4 regions of the Alteromonas sp. OM2203 genome follow, and region 1 is predicted to be linked to each of the others. Evidence: predicted binding sites of a transcription regulator. Region 1 holds the regulator's gene; each other region holds the start of a gene.
What was found. Region 1 encodes sigma-54, which starts transcription at its own class of promoters, with help from an activator protein. Its sites were predicted from a motif close to GTTGGCACGNNNNTNGNNT; they were not measured.
Positions count from the first base shown of each region.

Region 2: ACM0P2_RS07705 (formate/nitrite transporter family protein) is a predicted target of sigma-54. The motif match lies at 2,241-2,259, and genes of this name have one in related genera.
Region 3: nirB (nitrite reductase large subunit NirB) is a predicted target of sigma-54. The motif match lies at 2,890-2,908, and genes of this name have one in related genera.
Region 4: fliE (flagellar hook-basal body complex protein FliE) is a predicted target of sigma-54. The motif match lies at 3,122-3,140, and genes of this name have one in related genera.

Region 1 is NZ_CP183209.1:805,638-810,141, reverse strand. It holds gene kdsC (3-deoxy-manno-octulosonate-8-phosphatase KdsC) at 1-500, shown strand, start outside; gene lptC (LPS export ABC transporter periplasmic protein LptC) at 497-1,075, shown strand; gene lptA (lipopolysaccharide transport periplasmic protein LptA) at 1,044-1,595, shown strand; gene lptB (LPS export ABC transporter ATP-binding protein) at 1,598-2,323, shown strand; gene ACM0P2_RS03585 (RNA polymerase factor sigma-54) at 2,397-3,878, shown strand; gene hpf (ribosome hibernation promoting factor) at 3,909-4,196, shown strand; gene ptsN (PTS IIA-like nitrogen regulatory protein PtsN) at 4,210-4,504, shown strand, end outside.
Region 2 is NZ_CP183209.1:1,703,229-1,707,732, reverse strand. It holds gene ACM0P2_RS07715 (DUF58 domain-containing protein) at 1-15, shown strand, start outside; gene ACM0P2_RS07710 (transglutaminaseTgpA domain-containing protein) at 12-2,078, shown strand; gene ACM0P2_RS07705 (formate/nitrite transporter family protein) at 2,519-3,367, shown strand; gene ACM0P2_RS07700 (protein kinase domain-containing protein) at 3,494-4,504, shown strand, end outside.
Region 3 is NZ_CP183209.1:654,542-659,045, forward strand. It holds gene ACM0P2_RS02945 (nitrate regulatory protein) at 1-163, opposite strand, end outside; gene ACM0P2_RS02950 (hypothetical protein) at 484-771, opposite strand; gene ACM0P2_RS02955 (SulP family inorganic anion transporter) at 1,206-2,771, shown strand; gene nirB (nitrite reductase large subunit NirB) at 3,100-4,504, shown strand, end outside.
Region 4 is NZ_CP183209.1:1,183,956-1,188,459, reverse strand. It holds gene fliG (flagellar motor switch protein FliG) at 1-997, opposite strand, end outside; gene fliF (flagellar basal-body MS-ring/collar protein FliF) at 1,010-2,704, opposite strand; gene fliE (flagellar hook-basal body complex protein FliE) at 2,717-3,055, opposite strand; gene ACM0P2_RS05260 (sigma-54-dependent transcriptional regulator) at 3,300-4,504, opposite strand, start outside.

The DNA.
Region 1 (4,504 bases):
TATCGAAGATTAAATTATTGGTATGTGATGTGGATGGTGTGTTTTCAGATGGCCGAATTTATTTAGGCAATGCGGGCGAAGAACTAAAGGCCTTTCATACGCGAGATGGCTACGGCGTCAAAGCCTTGGTAAGCCATAATGTTAATGTCGCTGTCATCACGGGTCGTCGTTCAGCCATTGTTGAAAACAGAATGAAAGCATTGAATGTGGCGCACATTATTCAAGGTGAGGAAAACAAGGCCGAGGCTTTGAGCGCACTAATGGAAAATCTCGAACTAAATGCCGATGACGTGGCAGCAGTTGGCGATGATATGCCTGACACAGGTATGTTTAAGCATGTAGCAGTCAAGATTGCGGTTGCCGATGCGCATCCTTTTGTCGCTAAACAAGCCAACTGGATTACCACACTCCCGGGGGGGTTTGGTGCGGTTCGTGAAATATCGGACACCATTTTACAAGCCAAGGGTGTGGCGAATGAAATATTCGGAGCAAGTGTATGAGCCAATTTGGCTTTAATCGCTTAGGACTCAGTATATCTTCGCTTTTTATTCTAGCGATGTTGATGTATGTACCAACATGGATGGAAGAGGAGCCAGAAGCGCAGAGCAGTGGTGAAAATGACGCATTAAAGCCCACTTATAAAGCGAAAAATTTAACCACGACCCTCTACAATCAAGAGGGGGAGCTGAACCATAAGGTTTTTGCTGAATCAATGGAGCATTACGACCAACTAGGTTTTGTCTTGTTTCAACAACCTAGATATACCCTTTATACCGAAAATGCAACGTCTCCTTGGGTTGTTACGGCTAAAGAAGGCACACTCTACAACAACGAGCTTATTCAGCTGGAAAATCGCGTTGTTATTGAGAACCAAACGAGCGATGATTTTGTCCAAAGCTTATCAACCGAATATATTCAAATAAATTTGGACACCAAACAAATGACTTCTGACCAGCCCGTTGAAATACAAGGTACTCAGTACGTTATTTTGAGCAATGGGTTTAACGCGAATTTACGCACACAAGAATACGAGCTATTAGATCATGTACAAACCACTTATTCCCCTAGCAACTAGCCTTTTTCTTGCCATCGCTAGCGGTGCGGTGATCGCGAGCGAAGACGACTTTTCGCAGCCCATAAAAATAGGTTCAAACACCCAGTTTATTGATGGGAAAAACAAGACTGCACTTTATAAAGAAGACGTTCTCATCACACAGGGTTCACTACTGATTGAAGCGGACGAAGTTGAAGTTATCGCCAGTGAAGGTAGCGGTCGTGAAATTTTCATCGCTAGAGGCAAACCGGCGAGCTACTCTCAAACTTTAGAAGACGGCACGCCTGTTTCGGCAAAAGCCAATGAAATTCGTTACGAGGTTATTAACCGCACCATTTCTCTCGCTGGCAATGCCGAACTTCAGCAAGACACGAGTAAAGTGCAAGGTGACAACATTACATTTGATATGATTACCGAGCAATTGCTTGCTACTGGCGGCAGCGGAGAAGATGGTGAAGGTCGCGTTACGACGGTATTTACGCCTGACACCATTCGTAAAACATCGAAAAAGCAAGACAAAGATAGTGAGGACAACAAATAGCCATGGCCACTCTTAGCGCAACTAACCTTGCTAAGGCTTATAAATCTCGTCAAGTGGTGAGAGACGTTAGCCTTTCTGTTTCTACAGGGCAAATTGTTGGTCTTCTTGGTCCAAACGGCGCTGGTAAGACCACCACGTTTTATATGATTGTAGGTCTGGTACCCCTGGACAAAGGCAAGATTGAAATTGACGAAAACGAGCTCACTCATCAACCCATGCATGAGCGCGCACGCCGCGGAATTGGCTACCTTCCACAAGAGGCATCAATATTTAGAAAGTTGACCGTTCACGAAAATATCATGGCAATTTTGCAAACTCGTAAAGATTTAAATTCACACCAGCAAGAAGAAGAAGCTGACGCACTACTTGATGAATTTAATATCAACCATATACGTAATAGTGCGGGTATGAGTTTGTCGGGTGGTGAGCGACGCCGGGTGGAGATAGCACGAGCGTTAGCGGCAAATCCACAATTTATTTTATTAGACGAACCATTCGCTGGTGTTGATCCAATATCAGTTAATGATATAAAGAAGATAATACAACATCTTCGTGATAGAGGAATTGGTATCCTTATCACTGACCATAACGTACGAGAAACATTGGATGTTTGCGAAAAAGCGTACATTGTGAGTCATGGCGAGCTTATTGCGCAAGGAACAGCGGAACAGGTTTTAAGTAATCAAAAAGTAAGGGATGTATACCTAGGCGAACAATTCAGGCTATAGTTAATGTAACCGAATTGTCATTTTTCAATTTCGCTCTGGTATATTCAATTTAGAGCATTTAAATAAGACGTAGATGAAACCATCTTTACAGCTAAAATTTAGCCAACAACTTACCATGACACCTCAGCTTCAGCAGGCTATTAAATTGCTGCAGCTGTCTACTCTTGATCTTCAACAGGAGATTCAAGAGGCGCTTGACTCTAACCCACTGTTAGAAGTTGAGGAAGGTAATGACGAGCCTCAATCAGAAAAGAACAATCTCGATAATGATGATGGAGCATCAGAAGCGTCTGCTACTGCATCAAGCGACACCCTGGAAGCCGGAGATGCGTTAGAAAAAAACGATCTCCCTGACGAGTTGCCTATCGACAGTACGTGGGATGAGTATTATTCCGCATCTTCAGCGCCAGCGCCAGGTCCATCAAGTGATGATGAACAGATTTTCCAAGGCGAAACTACTGACGATATTCAAGAACACCTTTCTTGGCAGATGCGCCTGACCCATTTCTCGGAAACTGACCGGGCAATTGCAACGGCGATTATTGACTCGATTGATGAATCTGGCTATCTAACCGTCTCTCTTGAAGAAATTCTTGATGCGGTAAACGATGATGACTTAGAAGAGCCTATAGAGATGGACGAAGTAGAGTGCGTATTAAAGCGTATTCAAATGTTCGACCCCATTGGTTCTGGTTCACGGACACCTCAAGAGTGTTTAATGGTTCAGCTTCGCCAATTTTCAGACGATACGCCGTGGCTCGCTGAAGCGAAGCAGTTAATCGAAGAGTACTCTGACCTTCTTAGTAGCAAAGACTATCGCACGTTAATGCGTAAGAGTCGCCTGAAGGAAGATCAGCTGCGTGAGGCTATGCGTTTGTTACAAACCTTGAATCCTCGCCCAGGTAGTGCTTTAGTTACTAAAGAGCCTGAATATGTTATTCCTGATGTTTCAGTCGCCAAAAAGAATGGTCGTTGGGTGGTAGAATTAAACCCCGACAGCCTGCCTAAATTAAGCGTGAATCAACAGTACGCTGCGATGAGTCGTCGTGCAAAGAACAGTAGCGACTCTCAATTCATCCGCTCACACATGCAAGAAGCCAAGTGGTTCATAAAGAGCCTAGAGTCACGCAATGAAACCCTGATGAAGGTTGCGAATTGCATTGTGCAGCAGCAGATGGGTTTTTTCGAGCACGGCCCGGAAATGATGAAACCAATGGTGTTAAATGATGTCGCAGAAATGGTAGATATGCACGAATCGACTATTTCTCGTGTGACGACGCAAAAATACATGCACACACCACGTGGTATTTTTGAACTGAAGTACTTCTTTTCAAGTCACGTTGCGACAGAGTCTGGTGGTGAGTGTTCATCCACCGCTATTCGAGCATTGATCAAGAAGCTGGTGGCCGCTGAAAATGTTAGCAAGCCGCTAAGTGATAGCAAGATTGCTTCATTGTTGGCCGAGCAAGGCATAAAAGTCGCTCGGCGGACAATAGCAAAATACCGGGAATCGTTATCGATCCCGCCGTCGAACCAACGCAAAAGCCTTATTTAAACGGGCTCTATAATATAAGGAAGACGAAATATGCAAATCAACCTTACTGGTCATCATGTCGAAATCACCGACTCTTTGCGTAATTATGTCGATACGAAGTTCAGCAAACTTGAACGTCACTTTGATCACATTTCTAATGTGCATGTCATCCTGAACGTTGAAAAATTAAATCAAAAAGCCGAAGCGACTGTTCATTTAAGTGGCGCAGAAGTATTCGCATCCTCAGAAAACACCGACATGTATGCGGCGATTGACAGCATGGTTGATAAACTCGACCGGCAAGTAATCAAGCATAAGGAAAAACTGAAAAAACATTAGTAGTTAATTAAGCATGGACATACAAGCCATCGTAAGTCTGGACCGCACTGAATGTGCGGTTCAGTGTAATAGTAAAAAACGAATTCTTGAGATAATCGCAGATATTGCCGCCAAAAATAATGAGAACATCGACTCGGCGACGGTACTCAACAGTCTAATGTCTCGAGAGCGTATGGGAAGCACGGGTATCGGTAACGGTATTGCCTTGCCTCACGGACGTTTAGCGGGTCTCGATAAAGTAATTGCAATTGTCGTAACCTGTACACCGGCTATAGATTTTGACGCCTTAGATGAAAAGCCGGTAGATA
Region 2 (4,504 bases), 900 kb from region 1:
AGGTCAACGAAATGAGCTCCGCTATCTTAAGCCGTTTATCACAATTAACTGTTGTTAAAAGCGTGTTTAGCCAACCAACGTCCGTGGCTGTGCTTATGCTCTGCATAGCTTTCTCTCTTATTCTTTTTACTCTCACCGCGCCGCTTATGACATGGGTAATTATGCTAGGTGGATGTGCTGTGACAGTGAGAGCCGCAGGCCTTAGTGCGTTGAATAGTTTGCCAACATCACGCACGGTTAACTTGCTGGCGATCTTGGCAGTGTTCGCATTATCGTGGTTCGGCTTTTCAGTAGGATTGCTTGATAGCATGATCAACCTATTGACCGTCGCTTGCGCGCTCAAAATCATGCTGGTTGAGAAAAAACGAGATTTTCACTTAATTGTATGTACCTGTTTGTTCTTAATCGGCTGCGGATTTATTTCGTCTCTAAGCGTATTTGCGTGGATTGGCTATACAGGAATACTGGCCCTGCTGCTATTTGCGACTGCCATTTATCACGGTGCAGGAATACCTAAATCAAAAAGCATTAAATTCGTGACCGTGCTTATTGTCCAAGCTTTCCCTATCGCGCTGCTACTGTTCTTACTGCTTCCCCAACTCCCTCCGCTTTGGCAGATGCCCACGTCAAAGTCGACTGAAACCGGGCTTTCTGACACGGTGACGCCAGGTGATATTGCGTCACTTGCAAGTTCGTCTGAATTGGCTTTCAGCGCCACATTTGAAAACGCAGAAGCAGTCCCTGTTGCACCGTCCAGGTATTGGCGCGCTATGACCTTAGAATATTTTGACGGGAAAACCTGGTCTATTAGCAACAAACGCAAACAGGCAGAGCAGCAGTTAGCTTACATGGGCAAGCCAACACCCTTGTCAGCTCTGGCCGAGGAAAATACGCCTCAAGTGATAAGTTATGAATTGATCGTGGAACCCACACAGCAAACGTGGCTGTTTGCGCTAGCGCCTTCGACCCCCAACAACCGCGAGAACAGTATTTTCGTAAGAAGTCTTTTTGATTTTACGTTAAGGGCGAATAGCCCAATATCCAGTAAGAAGGCGTTTTATCTGCGCTACTATCCAACTGCTCAAATCACTAGCGGAATAGGAAATTTTGAATCGCAACTAAACCTTCAGGTTTCCATGAATGGCAACCCTCAAGCCAGAGCATGGGGACAGACACTTGCCAAACAATACTCGAGCGCACAACAAATAGTTAGCGCAATAATGCGTGAATTTAATCAAGGGGGCTTCCGCTACACCCTATCGCCGAACGCCATGCCTACCGACCCCATCGACCGTTTTTTATTTGAAGAACGCTCAGGTTTTTGTGCCCATTACGCAGGCGCCATGGTGTATGTGCTTCGCGCCGCAGGAGTACCGGCAAGAATGGTGACAGGCTACCAGGGCGGAAACGCACTTAATGACAATGTGCTTCAAATAAGGCAGTACGATGCACATGCGTGGGTGGAAGCATTTATTGATGGTGTGTGGATTCGACACGACCCAACGAGTATGGTGGCACCGTCACGCTTAACCTTCGGGCTTGAACGTGCGCTGGAAGAGCTTGGGGAGTCTCGTGAAGCCAGTATTTTGGGCGACCTTAGCAACGCTGCTATTTTTGCAACGTTACAAAGCTGGTTTCAACAGCTCGATTACTCATGGAGTAAATGGGTACTGGGCTTTGACAATACTGCGCAAACCAACATGCTTGAAGAATTACTAGGCTCGCTAACGCCGCAAAAAATGCGAGTTGTATTTCTTTCCGCCATTGGCCTAATTGGGCTTATTTTAGCGCTTTATTTTTTACCCAAAACGCATCGCAACACACTGTCGCCCTCACACAGAGTTTTACTAAACGCAATAAAATGGGTTGAAGCTAAAACAGGAAAAGAAAGAGGGAATAAAACCTTGTCCGCCTTTATGACTGAAGTTAACCCTTTGATAAACGAAGATGCTGCCAAGGCACTAAGACTACTGTGTGAACTATTTGAGCACGAAAAATACGCACACCGAACACAAGAGGCAAATGTTTATCCAACCATGAAGCGTCAGCTAAAAATGTTAAAACAGGCATTAAAGTAGGAAATAGCTAAACCGGTTGCACCTTTAACACTCACACTTCCCCCTTTTTAGTGCAGACTAATTAATAGTGCCTTGGCGCGAGCGCCTATCAACACAACCACAAATTTGTACAAGCCATTGTTTTTAATAGCAATAAGCAACGAATTTAAGCGTATTTTGGTTATTGGCACTTTTTTAGCTTTGTACAAGTGGATAACAAAAGTACGAAGGCGCTTATACAAGTATTAGTTGCCAACGGGCTTTAGAGTACAAAGGCGTACACATAACCGACGGTTTATTTGTTAGCTACCACAATGCATGAGTTTCGGACAAAGGCGTCCCCAGTTCTTTCTTACGAGAGCGCTGCGGACGCCTTTTTTTGATCTTCTGGAACGCATTGAAACAGCAAACGCCAACACACAGATGACAACTTATTAATAACGACAACGTGAGGTGAAACCATGGCTTATCTTCTCCCCGCTGAGTTTGCAACCAAGATGGTAGATGCAGGCGAAGCTAAAATTTATATGTCTACACGAGATACTCTAATCCGCGCTTATATGGCAGGTGCAATATTGGCCCTTGCCGCTGTTTTTGCCGTTACCATTGCCGTTCAAACCGGCGTGTTTCTTCTTGGCGCAGTGTTGTTCCCAGTGGGCTTTTGTATGCTCTACCTTATGGGATTTGACCTATTAACCGGCGTGTTTGTACTTACCCCACTCGCTTGGCTTGCACAGCGACCTGGCGTCACGCCAAAACAAATTCTACGAAATTGGGGATTAGTATTTTTAGGTAACTTTGGCGGCGCATTAACCGTGGCCTTTATGATGTCGTTTATTTTTACCATGGGGTATAACGTGGATGGCGGTGCCATCGCGACTAAGGTAGCCAGCATTGGGGAAGCTCGTACATTGGGCTACGCAGAGCACGGCGTTGCAGGCTGGTTCACCATTTTTATTCGCGGCATGTTGTGTAACTGGATGGTGTCGCTAGGCGTAGTGGGTGCAATGATTTCAACCCACGTTAGCGGAAAAGTACTAGCCATGTGGATGCCAATCATGCTGTTCTTCTTTATGGGTTTTGAGCACTCAGTAGTAAACATGTTCCTTTTCCCATTTGGCCTTATTATGGGCGGCGATTTCTCAGTTATGGACTACTTCATTTGGAACGAGATCCCAACTGCACTTGGAAATCTTGTTGGTGGCCTCGCCTTTACTGGACTAACCCTATACACCACCCACGTTAAGACGCTACCAAAACGTACTATCCCTGTTGATAAAGCCGCTGCATCGCAAACACTGCCTATTTAATTAAGGCGCTTATCTTAAAGCCATCATGTCTTGTCCCTACAAGACACGTCATGATGGCGTTATCCGTTTCCTTGGAAATAACTAATTGGGCTCATAATTAAATATGCAGGTAAGAAGCAATTAAACATGAATGAGCGAGCCGCGTTAAACGCCCCAATTAACCCACCAGCTAACATGCTCAGTGTAAGTGCATTTTCTACAGCCGGCGTTAAAGCGATAAACCAAGATGCATACGCTTTTCATGTTTCTGATAACCCAAATCAAAGCAGCGTTTTTGTTATCGCCGACGGTGTAAGTAGCAGTACGGTTAGCCAAGTTGCTAGCGACTTTGCTACCAGTCAGTTTATTAAACTGTTTAATATGGCGCCGGAACAATGGTCGGTTAAGACGCGCGCGGAAACCATTATTAAAGAGATAAACGCGCTACTTTATACTCGTACGCAGAGAAGCCCTTTTTGCTATACACCAGAAAAAGGTTATGTTTGCACGTTAACAGTGGCGGTGGTAACAGGCAATCACATGGATGTATTTCATGTAGGGGATTGTCAAATTCAGGTTATTTCTAAGAAGGCACAGTCGCCTGTCTTACTCACAAAACCTCATCGTCAAGTATCGGAAAGTGAGCCTTCGCAGAGTTATCTTACTAGAGCATTAGGCGTTAAAGCGAATATAGACATCGACCACACAACACTCACCCTCAACTCATCGAGCACGTTTTCGATAAGTAGCGACGGGGTTTATGAGTTTGTTTCGCTACCTACCATTCTTATGAAAATCAATGAGGCCGATACGCTTTCGGAAAACCAAGCCGCGTTGGTAGTACATGAGGCATTTACTAGAGGAAGCGATGACAACCTCACCTTACTTCTCGTAAAGGTTCTCGTAGCTAGCCATGATGGCCTAAACGATCACAGACATCCAACGTATGCCGGCGTTTCAAGTTCACCTCATTCATCTGTACTTCACAGGTCATTGGGCGACCAGCTGATAAGCAATTCTGAGGTATCTGATGCTGCGATTCATTACTCAAATCAGCAGTCTGATGAACAAGTATACGAAGAGCCTGCTGCCGCAAGCTTCAAAACGGGTGATGATGTTGATGGATTGAAGCTAGAACGACAGCTTTATACGTCGGCC
Region 3 (4,504 bases), 150 kb from region 1:
GCTCTTTTTGTAATTCATGAATGAGTTCACGAACCGCAATGACAATACGACAGTTGCTAGAAAGCTGCTCAAGCACGGTGATTTCAGCGACCTTAGCCGCTAACAAAAAACGCTTAGTCGCGTCGCTACAAAGTGCAATGGTCGGTTCAGGTTCATGAAGCATATTAAGGCCTGCTGCTTGTTGGCAAATACGTTTCGCATTTATCTCGATAGATGCGTTTTTATGCGGAAACCATGTTTGAAACTCTTCGTTCTTCAATTTAAGCAACAAGCAACACTTATGCCCTGTTTATTAGAATTAATGAAGATAAATGCCAGAGTGAACAAAAACGCTCTGAATGCTGATATCTAGCGGCATCCGGTGTGGCTGAAACTTTTACTTAAGGTAACTTTATAAGGGGGCGGGAAGGTGAAAGACGTCGGGAAGAAAGAGGCTGCGCCAAAATGGTGCAGCCTTGCAAATTATGTGGTTTTACTTCCAGATTAGTTTCTGACTACGCGAAGAAACCAGCCCACAAACAGCGAAATCAAAAAACCGAAGAAGGCAATCATTGTGGTGATGGTTAACATTTGCCCAGAAAAATCAGCATTCTCGCCAGTGTGCTCGCTAACCAGCATTCCTGATGCTTTAAAAATAAACAATGCCGCTACAGAAAATAGTAAAATTACGGCGGTCGACATGATAGTGGCTTTCCAATAAGCCTTCGGCGACATCCAATGAATAGCGCCTGCCACTAGCACGCACAAAATAGTCAGAATATAAGGTACCACTTTAACTCCTCGTTGAATAAGACATGTGCCTTATTGCGACGTCTTATCGTAGCCCCGTATTAGAAATCGAAGCGTATTGAACGACGCGGTTGATAAAAACCATTATACGATGCCATGTACGATGCAATTTGTCAGCATTCGCTATTAAATTAAGCCCTGAAACCGTACATGAAATATTGACAAGCTCACAGCATAAGGAAGGGGGCAAAGAGCCCTGCGCTTATCACGTAAATGCCGAGTAGTTCGGGCTGGGGCCTGTTGATCTTTGCTGTACATCAACGTTCAACAGGCCCTAGTAACAATCTATTAAAAGATTTTAAGCGACAATGATGATAGAATCGCCGAAAAAATCTCCTACCTACTTGGTGTTCTGCTATAGCGCGGTGTACGCCATGGTGGGTTGTTGTGTTTAACATCTTAGCTTCTGAGAGAACATGTTCGATTTAATTACCAGTAAAGACAGCAACGTTAAAAACGACGTGCTATCAGGTATTACCGTGGCGCTTGCCTTGGTCCCTGAAGCCGTAGCATTTGCATTTGTAGCAGGCGTAGAACCAATGATTGGTCTTTATGCGGCTTTCATGATGGGCTTAATCACTTCCGCTATTGGTGGGCGACCAGGAATGATTTCTGGTGCTACCGGCGCCATGGCCGTTGTAATGGTGGCACTGGTTGCCCAACACGGCGTGCAATATCTATTCGCCGCGGTTATTTTAGCCGGCTTACTGCAAATTATGTGCGGTATATTCAAGCTCGGAAAGTTCATCCGCCTGGTGCCATATCCGGTAATGCTAGGCTTCGTAAATGGTTTGGCGATCGTAATTTTCTTGGCGCAATTAGGCCAGTTCAAAGTCACTAACGCTACTGGTGAGTTACAGTGGATGGAAGGTACATTACTTTATTGGATGCTAGGTCTTGTGGCGTTAACCATGGCCATAATCTATTTGTTGCCTAAGCTAACTAAAGCCGTACCTGCGTCGCTTGTAGCGATTGTTACGGTGACGTTGTTAGTACACGGTCTCGACTTAGAAGCACGCACGGTAATCGACTTTGTTCGTGACTTGTTACCTGCTGATCAGCGCGATAGTGCAACGCTAGCCGGTGAACTGCCTAGCTTTGCTATTCCTATGGTTCCGTTCACCTGGGAAACTTTTATGATAGTACTACCAACCTCAGTGATTCTTTGCTTGGTCGGTCTTATTGAATCGCTTCTTACCCTTTCATTAATTGATGAAATGACGGACACCCGCGGTCGAGGCAATAAAGAGTGTGTTGGCCAAGGTGTTGCAAATACCGTTAACGGTTTCTTTGGCGGTATGGGCGGTTGTGCCATGATTGGTCAAAGCATGATCAATATAAACTCTGGCGGCCGTGGTCGCTTATCCGGTATTACTGCTGCACTTGTACTATTGGGCTTCATTCTATTTGCTGCACCGCTTATTGAAATGATCCCGCTTGCTGCTCTTGTTGGCGTGATGTTCGTCGTAGTTATCGCTACCTTCGAATGGGCGTCATTCAGAATTATTCGCGGCGTAAACAAAGAAGATGCCTTTGTGCTATTTCTAGTGACAGGCGTTACGGTTATTGCCGACCTTGCCATTGCGGTGGTTGTGGGTGTTATCGTTTCAGCCCTAGTATTTGCATGGAAACACGCTCGCCATATCGAAGCGAAGTCGCACATTGATAACGACGGCTGGAAAGTCTATGAACTAGATGGCCCACTTTTCTTTGGCTCGGTATCGCATTTCAAAGACTTGTTTGATATCGCTAACGACCCTAACGATGTAGTTATTGACTTTAAAGACTCACGTATTTGGGATTCATCAGGTATCGATGCACTAGATACCCTTGCAGATAAATACGAAGAGCAGGGTAAAAAGCTTCACATTCGTCACATCAGCGATGAGTGTCGTTCACTGCTTCGCAAGGCCGACAAATTTGTTGAAATTAACGTAGTTGAAGACCCTCGCTACCGCGTAGCGACGGATAAACTCGCCTAAGTTATTTGATAGCGCTTAATGCACCAAGTAAACACAGTTTTGCGTTTGTTTGGTGCAGTTGTGAAGTCTGTATAATGCTTGTTTTACGGTAAATTTAATAAAACCAATGAATTACGTTTTTGGCACTGAACTTGGATAGCTATAAACGTAAAGTGTGTTTTGGTGATTTGTGTCAATCGCTGAAAATTGTGTGATTTATAACACTCCGTAAAATGTGTTAGCTAGAGTATGCTGATCTTAAGTGTCAGTATTAGCAAAATAGGCAACGAAGCCCGCATCAACGAAAGTTGAAGCGGGCTTTTTTTTGTCCCGAAAAAAGGGGAATACCATGACTTCATTGGACTCAAAAACGCAAATTGTCGTCGTAGGCAACGGCATGGTGGGGCATCATTTTGTTGAGCAGCTTCACCAAAGCGATGCCAATGTAGAAATAACCGTTTTATGCGGCGAGTCACGCCTCGCGTACGACCGCGTTTATCTGTCATCTTTTTTTAGCGGCGCGAGTGCTGATGACTTAGCGCTTACTACACCCGCTCAGTACGCCGAATGGGGCGTAAACGTAGTCACCAATGCCTTAGTGACCGATATTGACCGTGACCATAATAAAGTTACGACTTCAGAAGGGCAGGTGTTCAACTACGACAAGCTGGTTCTTGCCACCGGTTCTTATCCTTTCGTGCCTCCCATTCCCGGGAACGACCAAGAGCATTGCTTGGTCTATCGCACCATAGACGACCTGCTCGCTATTGAAGCGTCAGCAGCGGTGAGCAAAGTAGGTGTTGTCGTAGGTGGCGGTCTTCTAGGTTTAGAGGCAGCGAATGCCTTAAAGCAAGCTGGGCTAGATACTCACGTGGTCGAATTTGCGCCACAGCTTATGGCAGTGCAGCTAGACCAAGCCGGTGGGACCGTGCTTAAAGACAAAATTGAAGATTTAGGCGTAACCGTTCATACCCAAAAAGCAACCCAAACTATCGAGGCCGGTGATACTTGCCGCTATAAAATGGTGTTTGCAGACGGCACTGCACTAGAAACTGATATGATTTTATTCTCTGCCGGTATTCGACCTTCTGATCAGCTCGGCAGAAAGTCAGCGCTAACACTGGGTGAGCGCGGCGGTATTGTCATTGATAGCCACTGCTTGACGTCTGACCCTAATATTTACGCGGTGGGCGAATGTGCACTGTGGGATAACAAAATTTTTGGCCTGGTTGCACCTGGCTACACCATGGCGCGAACCGCAGTAAGTCATATCACCGGCGGCGATGCCGAGTTCGCTGGCGCAGACATGAGTACCAAACTCAAACTAATGGGTGTGGAAGTGGGCTCCATTGGCGATGCACACGAACGTACAGAAGGTGCTCTAAGCTACACCTATTTGAATCAGCCTGATGGCGTGTATAAAAAGCTGGTAATAGATAGCGAACAAAAGCTCGTGCTTGGTGCTGTACTCGTTGGTGATACCAGCGACTACGATACGCTATTACAATATGCGCTTAACGGCATCGAACTGCCTGAACATCCAGAGAGCCTCATTCTTCCATCATCCGATGCCGCACCAGCATTAGGTGCCGATGCACTGCCGGACACCGCCTCTATTTGTTCGTGTCTAAACGTGACAAAGGGCGACATTGTCTCAGCTATAGAAGGTGGCTGCTGCAGCGTTGGCGATGTAAAAGGCGAAACCAAAGCCAGCACAGGGTGTGGTGGTTGTGCCGCCCTGCTTAAAAATGTAG
Region 4 (4,504 bases), 380 kb from region 1:
CTGAGTCAGAAAGTCGACGGGCGACAGAGAGAATTTCTTTTTGTGCCGTTTCAACTTCACTAATACGTACTGGGCCAAGCGCTTCCAAATCATCAGCAAGCATTTCAGCGGCGCGTTTAGACATGTTCCGCATAATTTTATCTTTAAGTTCTTCATCGGCGCCTTTAATCGCCTTAAGCAGCGCGTCTTGCTGAACTTCTCGCAGAATCGCTTGAATACCTTTGTCGTCCACATCGACCAAGTTGTCGAATACGAACATAAGGTCCTGAATCTGTTGACTCATTTCTTCGTCCTGCTCGCGGATAGCATCCATGAGCTGGCCTTCTATCGCCGTATCGAGATAGTTCATGATGTTCGCAGCTGACTTCAAGCCGCCCATTTTGGCTGCTTGCGTTCCGGCTTGACCTGCAAACTGTTTCTCCATGATCTCGTTAAGTTCTTGTAGCGCCGCTGGCTGAACTTCTTCGAGGTTAGCAATACGCATCAAGAGGTCTAATCTAACTTTTTCCGGGAACTGCGCCAAAATTTCCGCGCTCTGCTCCGGCTCTAAGTAAGATAATACAATAGTTTGAATCTGCGGGTGCTCGTTGCGAATTATGCTGGCCACCTGCTTAGAGTCCATCCATTTAAGTGAATCTAGACCTTTAGCGCCGCTACCCATGAGGATTTGGTCGATTAGATTCGCTGCTTTATCTTCACCTAAAGCTGCAGTAAGCGCTCGCTTCACAAAGTCTTGGCTCTGGAAGCCTATCGTGCTGTAATTCTGAATCTCTTCAATAAAGTGTTTGTGAACTGACGTAATTTTGGTTTGCGTCATGTCGTCCACTTTGGCCATTTCAGCACCTAGTTTTTGAACCTGTTTTGGCTCTAGGTGCTTTAAAATTTGTGCCGCGTCTTCTTCAGATAAGCTCAGCAGTAAGATAGCCGCTTTTTCGACACCTTCTAATTTACTGACGTCATACGACGGCTCTGAAACATTGGCAAGTTCTTCAGCCATAATCTTATCTCACTACTCGTCTTGCATTAACCAGCCCTTCACTACTTGGGCTGATAATTCAGGTTCATTAGCCACTAGGGCGCGCACTGCTTTAAGTACATCTTCATCTTTGTGGAGGTCTGGTAACATCAGCGAGCCGTCAGGCGCGAAGCCAACCTGCCCCTCATCGAAGTCTGACGTTAACATGCTAATGGTGTCATCACCTAAATCAAGACCTTCATCAGCATCAAACTCATCGGCCTCGTTAGACTCGTCAGGGTTGATTAGACGACGCAGCATTGGACGAATTACAAAGATGATAAGCACTATTATAACCAAGCCACCAACAACTAGCTTAAGAATTGGCAGAAATCCTGGTTGCTCCCAAAGCGGCACATCCTCAATTTCCCCTGCGTCCATGCGAGTAAACGGAACACTGACGACTTCTAGCGAGTCACCACGTGTGACATCGAAACCGATACCACCTTGTAAAAGTCTGCGAATATTTAAAAGTTCTTCCTGTTTGCGCGGCGTCGGTGTCATAGCGCCGTCTTCACCAGCGACTTGAGTATAGTCGACGGCAACGGACACACTTAGTCTTCTAATAACGCCGGTTTGCTTTTTGGTATGGCTAATTGTGGTATCAAGCTCGTAATTACGTGTTGACTCTTTTGCGGTACGACCTGGCATTGTTTGCTGAGTACCACCGCCTGCGTTCTCGGGAATAGTAGAGTCAAGTGGAGGTTGGTTTGATAGCGCGCCTGGTATGCCACCAACGCCGCCACCCACGCTATTCTCTTCCATTATCATTTCACTTCGAACCGCGGGAAGGTCTGGATTATAACTACGCTGTGTTTGTTCAATGGCGGTAAAGTCCATTGCCACATCGGCTTGAGCGGTATAGTTTCCGATACCAAGAACGGGTATCAAGATGGCGTCAATTTTTTCTAAGTACTCTTGCTCGCGCTGGCGCTCAATTTCATATTCTTTTCTTGCACGAGAACTCAGTGAGTCTTGTGAACCAGAGTTAAGCAAACGGCCGTTGCTGTCGGTGACCGTCACTTTTGAAGGCTCCATGTTTTGCACGGCAGACGCTACGATATCAACAACAGCGTCCACTTCCTCACCAGCAATCACTGCACCGCGCTTCGCCGTTAAAACAACCGTGGCCGACGCTTTCTTTTCTCTGCGCGCAAATACATTTTCTTTTGGCATCGCCAAGAGAACACGTGCTTTTTGAATACTGGCGATATCTTCGATAGTAGCGGCAATTTGTTGTTCTCGTGCGTGCTTCAGACGCTCCATTTCAACCCGCTGACTGACTCCAAATCCCATATCCTGCATGATGATATCGGTACCAGCATCAGATGTTTTTGTTAACCCTTGGCGGGTCATACCCAAACGTATATTTTGAAATTCATCGCTTTTTACGTAAACAATGTTTCCTTCAAGCTTGTATTCGATTTGGTTTGCGTCCATGTAATCCAGAGTTTCGATAAGCTCCTGGGTTTCCATTTTTGCAAGAGGACGATAATCTGGCTCTTGAGACCAAATAAGAATAAAAATAGCAATGGCCACACAGATAACGAGTACAACGACCAATGCCATTTGACGCATCATGTCAGCACTGCCCAACGTATCCATAAATCCAGATTTATTTTCCGGCTCGTTGTCTACCGTTTGATTTTGATCAGGAACCGTTAGGTTTGTACCTGTTGCTTCAGCCATAACCTACTCCACCTATACCGGCATGTTCATTATTGTTTTATAGGCTTCAAGTACTTTATTTCGTACTTGAACGGTCGCTTCAAAGGCAATGCCTGACTTTTCTTTCGTTAGCATTACCTGCGCTAAGCTAAGGCTAGGGTCCCCCATTTCAAAGCGTTGTTGTACGTCTTTGGACTCTAGCTGCATACTGTTCACGCCATCTACCGCATTTTTAAGCATGGTCGAGAAATCACTTGCAGAGCTATTGATCTCATTAAGCGACTGCTGCTGTTGAGGCTCATTAACTTGAAGACGAGTTTGTCCAATCATGTTTTGCATTTCTTGATACAAACTATTGGCTTTAACGTCCATACCTACTCCTAGTGTTTCTTTGATAACCGCCTAATTGATGGCGAAACGCATTATATAGAAGCGATTTTGCAAGGGCCTTGCCAACTTTTAAAACCCATTAAAATCATAAGGATAGAAAGCAAGAAAGGAGAAAAGCCAAATTAATGACGTTGTTTCAAGGAGCGGGAACAAAAAACCGCCGCCTTCTACACAACAGAGGCGACGGAAAGATAGTTAAAAGAACGATGGATGGAGCCGCTAGCCCTTACGCGGGTACTTCAATGCCGTCTTCACGCATTCGAGCAAGCTTATAGCGAAGGGTTCGGGGGCTAATACCTAGCTTTTCAGCCACGTCTTTTCGTTTACCGTTACACGATACAAGTGTATCAAGGATAATTTGATGCTCTTGATAACGAAGCTCAGAGCCTAGTTTGCTGTCTTCAACATGTTCTTGTACCGCCTCTAACGGTGCGGACATATCTTCATCAATCATAAGATCTGTGGCGTCTATTTCCTTATTTTCACACAAGATTAATGCACGCTGTACAACGTTTTCGAGCTCCCGCACGTTACCTGGCCAAGCATATTGAGACAGCTTATTACGCGCAGCAGCGCTCAAGCGTATTGTGCCTAACCCTTGCGAACTGGCGTGACGCTGGACTAAATGCTCAGCAAGAGGAACAATATCGCCTGGACGTTCACACAATGGTCGCCATTCAATCGGAAATACATTCAAGCGGTAGTATAAGTCCTCTCTGAACTCTCCCGCATCCACCGCCTTTCTTAAGTCTCTGTTGCTCGTGGCAATGACACGCACATTGAGTTTTACGGTTTTGCGGCCACCTAGTCGCTCAACTTCACGCTCTTGTAATACACGAAGGAGTTTAGCTTGCAGCGCCAAATCCATTTCGGTGATTTCATCAAGCAACAGCGTACCGTCTTGGGCTTGCTCAAACTTACCAGGGCACGCTTGAATAGCTCCGGTAAACGCGCCTTTTTCATAGCCAAACAGTGTAGCCTCAAGCATGTTTTCAGGAATTGCTGCACAGTTAATGGCAACAAAAGGAGCATCATTTCGCGGCGACTGATCATGAATATAACGAGATAACACTTCTTTACCGGAACCACTAGGCCCCATTACCATCACAGTAGCGTCTGACTTTGCCACCTTACGGGAAAGCTCTAATAGCTTGAGACTTGAAGGGTCAGCTACAATCGGCGTGCGCGATATTATTTTTTGCGCAGGTGCATATCGCCCTACCAAATTAAGAAGAACTTCTGGCGCAAAAGGCTTCGAGAGGTAATCGGTCGCACCATCTCTCATAGCCTGAACAGCATCGTCGATAGTGGCGTATGCAGTCATTAGCAACACAGGCATGTTAGGATATTTCGCTTTGATGTTTTTCAAAAGCGTAAGTCCGCTCATATCGCCCATTTGAATATCGCTCACCACCAAATCGACAGCGTGTG